2 regions of the Peribacillus sp. Hz7 genome follow, and region 1 is predicted to be linked to the other one. Evidence: riboswitches for the same ligand, from Rfam matches in the RefSeq annotation. Region 1 holds a riboswitch; the other holds the start of a gene.
What was found. Region 1 has a riboswitch for cobalamin ahead of ACE199_RS08880 (ribonucleoside-diphosphate reductase subunit alpha). Riboswitches for the same ligand answer to the same signal wherever they lie in the genome.

Region 1 (3,659 bases):
TTAATGATACATTATAAGCTTTTTCAACTGCGCTTGCTTCTTTACCAAGTGCAAGACCTACAGAATCATTATTTAAAATGTCTGTTACAACGAAGAAGAATAGATCTAATCCTTTTTCGTCAATCACTTTATTAATTACTGCTTCGATCTCAGCTTGACGAGCAAGTACGTCATTTGTGTCTACCGCATTCACTTGAGCGATTTCTACTTTTGCTTCTCCCATTGAGAATTCTTTTGCATCAAGAGAAATTAATTGCTCTACTGTTTTGTCGCTTAAATCAGCACCAGCCTTAAGCATTTCTAAACCGTATGCTTCAGCATCTACACCAGCAATCTCTGCTAATTCTTTTGCTGCTGCTACATCTTGGTCTGTGCATGTTGGTGATTTAAACAATAATGTATCAGAAATAATAGCTGATAACATTAAACCAGCAATTTCTTTCGGAACTGATTTTCCATTTTCTTTATACAATTTATTTAAAATCGTTGCTGTACATCCAACAGGCTCAGCACGATAATATAACGGATCACTTGTTTCAAAGTTAGCGATACGGTGATGATCAATAACCTCTAACACTTGTACTTGATCGATATCATCTGCACTTTGTTGACGTTCGTTATGGTCAACTAAAATAACGCCAGCTGCTTCGCCAGCTACTTTTTCAACAAGGCGAGGCGCATCGAAATTAAATTGTGTTAATGCATATTGTGTTTCGCCATTTACTTCACCTAAACGAACTGGTTCAGCTTCAACACCTAATTGTTTTTTTAAATCAGCATAAGCGATACTAGAACAAATTGTATCTGTATCTGGATTTTTATGTCCGAAAATAAGTACTTTTTCCACGTTATTTCTCCTTTTGTGTAAAATTTTATTGGTAATCTTCCTTTGAAAGAATACCATATGTCCCCTCTATTCTATCACAATTTTAGCCATTTTAAATTCCTAATATTCCTTTTTCCTACTTTTTATATAGGTTAAATAATATAATTTATCCTTTCCATGCTCAAAAATAAATAGTTGAAATTTAGCAAAAGATAGATTATGATAATACTTGCAATCAATACTAGATATTGACAAAAATAAACCAAAAACATCTATATATTGATATATAAAGTAAAGGTGCCAGAGATGGCTAAATAGGGAATCCGGTGAGAATCCGGAACTGTCCTCGCAACTGTAAATGTGACGAAATGAGAAAGCCACTGTATTAATCGGAATACGGGAAGGACTCAAAGTAGAGAGATCATAAGTCAGGAGACCTGCCTATACTTCATTCTAGTTTCTTATTCTTCGAGGATTGAGATGATGAAACGATTGCCTAAAAGCTATCTTTACTAGTCTTTTATTTCAGTCGTTTAATCCACTCATTCTCGGGTGGATTTTTTTATTTACCTAAAATACAAAAGGAGGCTTCTTCCCTTGACTACTCTAACAAATTCAAAAGAACAAAGCATGTTGCAGTTGGCTTCCCTATCAAATGATTTCGACCATACACTCCATATGGATAAATACAAACAACGCTTTCAAAAATGGTTGGATCGACAAGCAGATGTAGGTGCTGCACAAACGTCTAAGAAGCTTATCCAAATGGCACTTGAGAACGTCGATATTGATGCTCCAGACTGGACATTCGTTGCTGCTGCAGAATTATTAAACTCTATGTATCGAGAAGCGCAAATCAATCGCGGGTATACAGACACTTCTTACGGCCCGTTCTACGATTTAATAAAACAGCTATCAAGCGTACAAGAAGGGCAACGTTACCCTGTTTATAAAGCGGAATTACTAGAATCTTATACAAAAGCAGAAATGGAAGAATTAGGACGATCTATTGACCCCGAGAAGGATAAGCTTTTCTCTTATATTGGCATCTACTTGCTAAATGACCGTTACTTAGCTCGCCCTGAGAAAAACGCTGTCTATGAGTTGCCGCAAGAACGCTTTATGATTATCGCGATGGAAATTATGCGTAATGAACCGAAAGATAAACGTCTAGATCTAATTAAAGAAGCCTACTGGGCGATGTCTAATCTTTATATGACGGTTGCCACACCTACACTATCCAATGCAGGAAAAACGCACGGACAACTAAGTTCCTGTTTTATTGATGCTGTAGAAGATTCCATTGATGGCATTTATCTTTCAAACTACGATGCCGCAAAAGTATCCAAGTTTGGCGGCGGCGTTGGATTATACGTAGGAAAGATTCGTTCTCTTGGATCAGATATTCGCGGCTTCTCTGGAAACAGCTCTGGCACTACTCCTTGGATTCGCCTATTCAATCAAACGGCGGTTAGCGTAGACCAGCTTGGACAACGAAAAGGTGCGATTGCTATTTACTTAGATGCCTGGCATAAAGACATTATGAGTTTCCTAGACTTAAAAACACAAAACGGGGATGACCGTTTGAAAGCTCATGATATTTTTACTGGGGTTTGTATTCCTGATTTATTTATGGAAGCAGTTCGAGATCGTAAAGAATGGTACTTATTCGATCCGCATAGTGTGAAGCAAAATCTCGGCTTCTCTCTTGAAGATTTTTACGATGAGGAAAAGGGCAACGGAAGCTTCCGTAAGCACTACGCACTCGCTGTTGAAGCAGCCGAACATGGTAAACTCCCAAGCTATGCTTACGAAAAAGTACAAGCGATTGATGTCATGAAAGGAATTATGATTTCACAATTAGAAGAAGGAACTCCTTATATGTTCTATCGCGATGAGGTGAATCGAAAAAATCCGAATCGTCATAAAGGAATGATTTATTGCTCAAATCTATGTACCGAAATCGCCCAAAACCTAAGTCCGACATCGATTACAGAAGAATATGAAACAGAAGATGGCGACATTGTTATCGTAAGAAAAAGCGGAGACTTCGTCGTTTGCAATCTTTCTTCTATTAATTTACCACGTGCTGTTGAAGCGAAAGTTCTAGAACGCTTAATTCCTATTCAAGTACGCATGCTTGATAATGTGATTGATATCAATACCTTACCTGTTAAACAAGCAAAGATTTCTAATCAACGTTATCGCGCGATTGGTCTTGGAACATTCGGATGGCATCACCTGCTCGCGGTCAAAAAAATCTACTGGGAATCTGAAGAAGCGATTCAGCTTGCTGATTCTTTATACGAAACAATCGCTTACTTAACGATTCAAGCATCATGCGAACTAGCAAAAGAAAAAGGCAGCTACCGCTATTTCGAAGGTTCAGACTGGCAGACCGGTCACTATTTCGAACTGCGCGACTACCATGATGAGAAATGGAACGAACTGAAACACAACATTCAACAAAACGGAATTCGTAATGGATATTTGATGGCTGTTGCGCCGAACTCGTCCACAGCAAAAATCGGGAACTCAACAGACGGCATCGATCCATTATACGAAATCGAATTTTATGAGGAAAAGAAGAACTTTAAATTCAAAGTGACAGCGCCTGGTTTAACGCCAAATACGTATGAATACTATAAAAAAACGCGCTTCCATTTAGATCAAAAAGAAAGCATTAAACAAAACGCCGCTCGTCAACGCCATGTAGACCAAGCCATCAGCTTTAATTTATATGTTCATAATACGATTAAAGCGAAAGACTTATTAGATATTCACTTAACCGCTTGGGAAAGCCAACTGAAATCTACCTACTATGTTCGTTCGA
Region 2 (3,659 bases), on a different contig from region 1:
ATGGTTTTTTTTACAAAAAGTTCGTATTATAACAGCTACGATTTGGAGATAAATAGGAATGTTATCATCATGTTTAAAGATCGGAGTATGTATAGCATGAAAATCATGCATTTAACAATAGAACTGATTGCGGGATTTTTTCTGCTTTTTATAATCATCAAATTCGTTGGCAAGAAAATTATTAATCAAATTACACCTTTCACTTTTATTTCCGCTATAGTATTAGGAGAATTACTAGGCAACGCCTTATACGATCATCAAATTGGGATTCTTTATGTTATATACTCCATGGTATTATGGGGAATTTTGCTCTTTATAGTCGAATATCTTGGACAAAAATCTTTATGGTTTCGTGGCCTTTTTGAAGGAAAACCATCTGCTCTTATTAAAAATGGAGTCGTTGATCGAGAAGAGCTAAGGAAAAATCGGATGAATATTAATCAGTTACAAAGCTTACTTCGGCAAAGTGAAACCTTTTCGATTCGAGAAGTGGCCTTTTGTTATTTAGAGGCGAACGGTTCTATTAGCATTTTAAAAAAACCACAGTATCAGAAAACAACATTGCAGGATTTCAATCTTTCAGGGACACCTGTTTACGTTCCTGTTACGCTCATTCGTGATGGAGAAGTACTGTGGGATGAACTAAAAGATTTAGGATTTGATGAACATTGGTTAAAGGTGCAACTCTCATCACAAGATATTTCAGATTATAAAGATGTTTTTATCGCTGAATGGTTGGAGGGAGACGGGATTTTTGTACAGACTTATCAGTTTCAATCCTCACCCTCTAACTAAGGAGGATGCTATGCCGTAGTGTGGCTAACTGGTGTTGTTGGTTCAAAAGAAAGACATTCGCGAACCTCCCTGTATACGCTACATTGATGGAGGTTCGCAATCTTTTTAAAAGCAATAGTTATTCAAAGTCAACAGGATTCCCCTCTTAAACTTTCAACTAATATCATTATAAATATACTTATCTATTTACAAAGTACATAGTTATTGACTTATTTAGAGCGACCTCCCCACTCCCCCTCAAAAATCATTCCATCCAATTGTTGTCGTTTCTCCCAATTATAAATCTCTAGCAAAGGTCGATCCGGATAATTTTCCGTATAACCAACGGAAAGTAAAGCGACTGGATCCACATGATAGGGGATACCTAAAATCGTTCGGACATCGGCTTTTTTATAAAAGCTTACCCAGCCCATCGCTAGTCCTTCTGCATAAGCAGCAAGCCACATGTTTTGGATGGCACAGCTTGTGGACATTAAATCCGTTTCAGGGATTGAGTTTCTTCCTAATACATGGTCACCAGCACTGAATGGGTTGCATGTCACACAAATTGTGACAGGTGCTTCAAGAATTCCAGCAATTTTCAAATCTAAAAAGGTTAACTCGCGATCCGTTCCTTCATAATGAATCGCAAGCGCGCGTCGTTCTTTTTCAACGATGGCAGCTAGTTTTTTCTTTGTTTCGTCATCTTTGATAATGATAAAATTCCATGGCTGCATAAATCCAACTGATGGGCCACTGTGAGCCGCTTCTAATAGTTTATATAATGTTTCATCCGGAATCGGTGTTTGTAAAAAGGTCCGAATATCTCTTCGATTAAAAATCGCTTTATAGACTCCACTTTTTTCTGCTTCACTTAACTTGTTCATACTAATCCCTCCAATTTTTTAGACAATAAAAAAATTCCCAGCCTAAATAGGCTGAGAATTTGCCAAATCTCAGAACATCCAATACTGGCAGGTCTCCTGGCTATGATTCAACGTCAGTCTGTCCCTTCCCGGAAATAAATCCGGTGGCTATGACAGCGACTCCTCAACTACAGTGGCGGGCTCCGCATCGTTTTACCGATTTCCCTATTCTCTTCCACATGGAAGCACCAATATGGCGTTTAGATGATATGTCCAATACTATTGTTATCCGAAACTAAATTACCATGACTCATATAATAAGTCAAGATTTTACTCTTTTGATAGCATTCCTTCAACACTCTCTGATGCTTGCATGTTATAGATTGGCAGAATAAACAAAAGTCCGATAATAAATAGAATCGCAGCTGCTTCAAAAATCATAATAATTGAAAACATTTCTTTTAAAATACCAGCAATACTCATTGTTAATACCATCGCTCCAGAGAAAAGCGGACTTAACGTACCGTTCACTCTTCCAATAAATTCCGATTTTGTGTTTTGTAAAATCATCGTATTAATGCCGACTTGAATACATGGGAGGAAAAATCCGTTCACAAATTCAGCGACAAGAGTTAATGTAAGGTCTGTTGAAAAACCAATCACACTCATCCCAATTGCATTGGCTAACATCCCAATTACTAAAAGCTTTTGCGGAAGAAGAGATTTAGAGAATATAACAGAAGCCGCTCCTCCCAAAATCATTCCGACTCCATTCACCATTAACAGCCATTGTAAATTTTCTTTTGCTAACTCTAATCGTTCTGTTACAAGAAAAACCGCTAAAGGTTGAATAAGTCCGATTGCAAGTCCTGCAGCCATAAAACAAATTCCAAGTAGCTTCAATTCCTTTTTAGCGAGAACATAACGAATGCCGCTTTTCATATCTTCAAGTAAGGTTGTAGCTGTCTGTTCATCCTCTGTTTTATGGTCAGCTGGAATGAATAGAAGCATCACTGCAGAAAGAAGAAAGGCTATTCCTGTAGCAATCATCGACACAACAATTCCAAATTGTTGGAAAATCATCGTACCAAGAACAGGCCCAAGCACCATAAAGACAGCAAAAATCGTTTGGTAAATCGACATCGCTGACTGCAGCAATTCCGGGCTTAAATGCATCTTAAAGAGTTTCATCCCCGACGGCTGAGAAAACTGCGATAAAATCGACGAAATCAATGTAGCAAAAAAGACAATATGCCAAGAACCAAACACTAGTGTGAGCACTACCGCAAAAACCGAAATAGCACTTAATATATCACACCATACCATCGTTCTTTTTGGCCGCCAACGATCAGCAAATGTCCCGCCAATAAAAGAAAAAATAAAAATCGGAGCAAATTCAGCAACAGAGATCATGGAAACAGCAAAAGCATTTCCATTGGTTTTTTCCATAATAAATAACAAAATCGCAAAATTCCTCACCCAAATGCCTATTTGAAGAAACAATGCGGATAGGAAAATCGCTTGAACAAATCGATTTTTCAATAATTGTGACATAACATTCCCCTTTTCTATTAATGATTATGGGAGACAACAAAAAACCTCCCATCCGTTATTTTTGGATAGGAGGTCGTCAAAAACCATAGAAAAAGACATAGTACACCATGTACTACAACTTCGATGATTTTTTTAAAGTACAGACTAATCCCATTCAAAAATAACTTCGTATTATATAACGAATCTATTCTTTAAAACAGGATTAGTTAATCATCGTCCTATGGTCACCCTTTCGATTTAAGATGTACCTATGTTACATTGTTTTTTCTTCTTTTTCAATACATTTTTTCATTAAATTACCAATAAAATTCACACTTCCGGCGTATCCGTTGGCTTTGCATATCCGTCTTTATATTGTTGATCAATTGCCTTTCGTATTTCTTTTACCGTTTTTCCGTTGTTAAAATCAACTACTGCCTGAGCGGCAATTTCTAAACAGACACCACATTTCGTCCCATGATCATC

Region 2: linked by a shared signal. The riboswitch ahead of bluB (5,6-dimethylbenzimidazole synthase) and the one ahead of ACE199_RS08880 (ribonucleoside-diphosphate reductase subunit alpha) in region 1 are both predicted to bind cobalamin.

What each region holds. Positions count from the first base shown of each region.
Region 1 covers NZ_JBHHJV010000004.1:272,526-276,184, forward strand. The annotation lists gene ACE199_RS08875 (manganese-dependent inorganic pyrophosphatase) at 1-847, opposite strand, end outside; cobalamin riboswitch at 1,105-1,285, shown strand; gene ACE199_RS08880 (ribonucleoside-diphosphate reductase subunit alpha) at 1,457-3,659, shown strand, end outside.
Region 2 covers NZ_JBHHJV010000011.1:54,188-57,846, forward strand. The annotation lists gene ACE199_RS15165 (DUF421 domain-containing protein) at 97-795, shown strand; gene bluB (5,6-dimethylbenzimidazole synthase) at 1,005-1,661, opposite strand; cobalamin riboswitch at 1,731-1,908, opposite strand; gene ACE199_RS15175 (MFS transporter) at 1,971-3,194, opposite strand; gene ACE199_RS15180 (PCYCGC motif-containing (lipo)protein) at 3,504-3,659, opposite strand, start outside.